DNA from 2 places in the Pseudoflavonifractor sp. MCC625 genome. Region 2 is predicted to be linked to the other one. Evidence: predicted binding sites of a transcription regulator. Region 2 holds the regulator's gene; the other holds the start of a gene.

Region 1 (2,399 bases), on a different contig from region 2:
GCTTGTTGACGATCAGGGTGGACAGAGCCTCGCCCTCCACGTCGTCAGCCACGATCATCAGGGGCTTGCTGGTCTTGACGACCTGCTCCAGCACGGGCAGCAGCTCCTGGATGTTGGAGATCTTCTTATCGGTGATGAGGATGTAGGGATCGTCCAGGACGGCCTCCATCTTCTCGGTGTCGGTGACCATGTAGGGGGTGATGTAGCCGCGGTCGAACTGCATGCCCTCCACGACCTCGCTGTAGGTCTCAGCGGTCTTGGACTCCTCAACGGTGATGACGCCGTCGTGGGAGACCTTCTCCATGGCCTCGGCGATCAGCTTGCCGATGGTCTCGTCGCCGGAGGAGACAGCGCCGACGCGGGCGATGTCATCGCTGCCGTTGACCTTCTGGCTGTTGGCCTTGATGGCCTCGATGGCGGCGGCGGTAGCCTTGGAGATGCCCTTCTTCATGACCATGGGGTTGGCACCGGCAGCCAGGTTCTTCAGGCCCTCGCGGATGATGGCCTGAGCCAGCAGGGTGGCGGTGGTGGTGCCGTCGCCGGCCACGTCGTTGGTCTTGGTGGAGACTTCCTTCACCAGCTGAGCGCCCATGTTCTCAAAGGGATCGTCCAGCTCGATCTCCTTGGCGATGGTCACGCCGTCGTTGGTGATGAGGGGGGCGCCGAACTTCTTCGCCAGCACCACGTTGCGGCCCTTGGGGCCCATGGTGATCTTCACAGTATCGGCCAGCTGGTTGACGCCGCGCTCCAGAGCGTGACGGGCTTCCTCGCCGTAGCAAATGATCTTAGCCATAATGAATTACCTCCAAAAAATGAGATGTTGATACACCGCCGCCGGAGCGGCCGGTGGTTTGTTACTCGACGATGGCCAGAATGTCGCCCTGGCGCACGATGGTGTACTCCACACCGTCAATCTTGACCTGGGTGCCGGAGTACTTGCTGGTGATGACCTTGTCGCCGGCCTTCACGGTCATGACGACTTCCTTGCCGTCCACCACGCCGCCGGGGCCCACTTCGATGACCTCAGCCACTTCGGGCTTCTCCTTGGCAGCGCCGGTGAGGATGATGCCGCCCTTGGTGGTCTCCTCGGCCTCCACCATCTTCAGGACAACGCGGTCAGCCAAAGGCTTGAGTTTCATAACAGGTTCCTCCTTATATGTGATAAATCTTTTTCAAAACAAGTTCAGCGTGTTAGCACTCATTTTACCGGAGTGCTAACACGCTTATTATAATAAACTTAGTTCTACAATTCTGCAAGCCCTAATTTTTAAATTTTTTATGAATGATGGGTGAATTTCCAGGCGAATCTCTCTCAATCTCCCTCAAAGTCTTCTTATCTCTTTTTTTCTCCGGAAATCTCATTTTTTACACCGGAGGCCGGGGCCCAGGAGGCTCCCCTGGGGAACACAAAGTTCACTTTTTTAGCAGAGAGGGCGATGGAGAGCTCATCCGTATCCAGCCGCTCCCCGTCCACATTGACCATGGAGAGCCGGTCGCAGCGCACCTTCATGGACCTGCCCCGCCGGAGGATGACCAGCTCCGGGATCTCCTCCGCCCGGCCCGCGGCGTAGAGCTTCACCAGCCGGGCCACCGTCAGGCGGGAGACCCCCTTCACCAGCAGAAATTCCAGCACCCCGTCGTCGGGGACGGCCCGGGGCGAGGGATGGAAGCCCCCGCCGTAGTAGCGCCCGTTGCAGGCGCACAGCAGGGAGAAGTCCCCGGCAAAGGTCTCCCCGTCCACCTCCACCTCGTAGGGGCGGGCGATGCCGGCGATCAGGTTCTTCACCAGAGAGAGCTGGTAGGCCATGGGACCGCTGACCATGGGATAGCGCCGGAACTGGGCCATGCCCAGCCCGATGCGGGCGTCAAAGCCCACCGAGCAGATGTTGAGGGAGAGGCGGCCGTTGCAGTCCATCAGGTCGGCGGCGGCCTGGTCACCGTAGACCAGCTCCTTCAGATCATAAAAGCGCCCCCGGTCCTGCCCGAAGAGCCGGAGAAAGTCGTTGCCCGACCCGCAGGGGTACTGGGTCACGGCGGCGTTGGGATACCCGGCGGCCCCGTTGACCACCTCGTTGAGGGTGCCGTCGCCCCCGCAGGCGTAGATGCGCACGCTCTCCCCCGTCTCGGCGGCCGCCCGGGCCAGCTCCACGGCGTGGCCGGGGTAGTCGGTCACCCTGGCCTCCCATGCCACCCCCAGGGGGTCCAGGGTGTCGGCCAGCCGGGCGATCATCTCCTGGCTGCGGTCATACTGCCCCGCGGAGGGGTTGAGCACAAACAAATGCTTCATGGTCCATCCATCCTACTGTGTTCAGATTCCCATTCAAAAGAGGGTGATACGCTGTTCCATCCGGGCCATGCGCGCGGCGATGCCGGCGGCCTCGGCGCGGGTGACCGTATCC
Region 2 (2,399 bases):
GGCCTGGCGCTTGGCCACCTGGCCTACCATGCGCTCGCCGTCCTTGGAGAAGGCCACCACAGAGGGGGTGGTGCGGTTACCTTCCGCGTTGGGGATGACGACGGCCTCGCCGCCCTCCATAACCGCTACGCAGCTGTTCGTCGTACCTAAGTCAATACCAATGATCTTGGACATAATGTGTTTCCTCCAATATATCGAAATTTATTTTAAACAAAGTGAAAATGGGATGTGGGCCTGTTGTCACGCTCCGGGCCCTCCGCGCTTCTTCTTAGTTTGCCACCTTTACCATGGCAAACCGGATGACCTTGTCACCGGACTGGAAGCCGGCCTGAAAGACCTCCACGACGGTATTTTCTCCGGCGTTTTCGTCCTCCACATGCATCACGGCATTGTGAAGGTTGGGGTCAAAGGTCTGGCCCAGCGCGGGGATCTCCTCGACGCCCAGCTTGGAGAGGACCTCCTTGAGACCATTCATGGTCATCTCCACGCCCTTTTTATAGGCCTCGTCGGCGGTCTCCTGCTTGAGGGCCCGCTCCAGGTTGTCATACACCGGGAGAAAAGCCAGCACGGCGTCCGACTTGGCGCTCTGGTAGGCGTCGGTTTTTTCCTTCTGGGAGCGCCGGCGGTAGTTGTCATACTCGGCGGCCAGGCGGAGGTACTGATCCTCCTTCTGGGCCAGGGTATCCTTGAGCGCCTCCAGCTCCGAGAGCAGAGGATCGGGGGTGTCCGTCTCAGGGGCGGCGCCCTCCGTGACCTCTTCGGTCACGGTCTCCGGCTCCATCTGCTCGGCCTGTTCCACGGCCTGCTCGTTCTCTTTCTTACTCAAAGAGGTTCCCTCCTATTATGTTTCATCGTTGCGTCCGTCCCCGGTGGGAAGTTCTCCCTGGCCAAACAGCCGGGTGAGACCCTCCGCAAAATAGGACAGGCGGGCGGTGATCTTTGCGTAATCCATCCGTGTGGGGCCCACGACTCCGATGATGCCCCGCATGCCGTCCCCAATGTCGTAGCTGGCCATGACCACGCTGGTATCCTTCAGCGCGTCGGCCACATTTTCCGGACCGATGAGGATCTTCATGGGGCCATCCTTGGGAATGGGGAAGCGGGCGGCGTCCTGGTCCTCGGAGAGATAGCTCATCAGGGGCTGGGCCCGTTCCAGATTCTGATACTCCGGAAGCTCCAGCAGATGGGCCAGACCCGCGGTGTGGACCCGACGGTGCTCCAGACCCTCCAGCACCTCCATGGCGAAGGAGACCACCAAGCTGATCAGGCCATAGGCATCACCGGCGGCATGCTGTGCCACCCGCATGAGTTCGGGCGTGATCTCCTCCAGAGTCAGATTGGTAAAGGTGGTGTTGAGCAGGGTGTTGAGCATCTGGAGCTGCGCCTCGGTCAGATCGGAGGGCAGCTGCACCAGCTTGTTGCGCACCAGATTGTTGTCGGTCATGACCACAATAAGGAAGGCGTTTCGCTCCACCATCAACAGGTCAAAGCGCCGGATGGTCACCCGCTCAAACCCGGATGAGAGGGCAAAAGCGGGATAATTGGTGAGACGGGAGACCACCCGTCCGGCCTCGGAAATGACGCGGTCCAGCTCCTGCATTTTGAGACGCAGGGCGCGGTTGATGCGCTCAGTCTCCTGCACGGAGAGCTGGTGCTCTTCCATCAGCTCATTGACGTAGAACCGGTACCCCTGGGGAGAGGGGATCCGTCCGGCCGAGGTGTGGGGCTTTTCCAGCAGGCCCATGGACTCCAGATCAGCCATCTCATTGCGGATGGTGGCCGAAGAGACCGAACGGTCCAGGGAGTCGGCAATGGCCTTGGAGCCCACCGGCTCGGCGGTGGAGATATAGCTTTCAATGATGGCACGGAGAATCCGCTTTTTTCGTTCGCTCAGATCCATGCGCATCACTTCCTTTGCGGCGGATTGGTTTAGCACTCTTTGTACCTGAGTGCTAAAGATAATGTACCACCCTCACCAGCAATTGTCAATAGGGGGGATGTAAATTAAATGTGAACGAAAATCCCGCCTTATGACTTGCATAAGGCGGGAGAGTCTGCTAAAAAAACTGGGCTCTTTTAAAAGGAGAGACAGGTCCCGGTATGGAGCGGTATGAGGCATCCGGGTTCCTGTTGGGCCATCAGATCAAAGGCCGGATGGCCGGTGCAGTGACCGGTACAGATCTGCTCCACCTCCAGCTCCTCGGCCAGCCGGCGGGAGAGGAGGCGCACCTGTTCAGGCTCTACGCCCAGGGAGCCCATCCCGGTCTTGCCCACCAGGTGGAATCCCCCCACAATGGCGTGGACTTTCTGGGTGGGAAAGAGGGCGCGCACCTCGTGGACGATGTGGGCGGCTCCGGCGTGGCAGCAGGAGTTCATCACCACCAGCCCGTGGGCGGTCT

Evidence for each region. The regulator HrcA, encoded in region 2, represses chaperone genes, less so after heat shock. The targets are predictions, from matches to a motif close to TGTTAGCACTCNNNNNNNNNGAGTGCTAACA.
Region 1: the regulator HrcA is predicted to act here: its motif matches at 1,190-1,220, upstream of GPK94_RS06990 (co-chaperone GroES).

What each region holds. Positions count from the first base shown of each region.
Region 1 is NZ_WQOJ01000023.1:169,352-171,750, forward strand. It holds gene groL (chaperonin GroEL) at 1-793, opposite strand, end outside; gene GPK94_RS06990 (co-chaperone GroES) at 855-1,139, opposite strand; gene GPK94_RS06995 (diacylglycerol kinase family protein) at 1,334-2,287, opposite strand; gene GPK94_RS07000 (S-layer homology domain-containing protein) at 2,321-2,399, opposite strand, start outside.
Region 2 is NZ_WQOJ01000014.1:91,467-93,865, reverse strand. It holds gene dnaK (molecular chaperone DnaK) at 1-174, opposite strand, end outside; gene grpE (nucleotide exchange factor GrpE) at 269-826, opposite strand; gene hrcA (heat-inducible transcriptional repressor HrcA) at 842-1,900, opposite strand; gene GPK94_RS05135 (MBL fold metallo-hydrolase) at 2,077-2,399, opposite strand, start outside.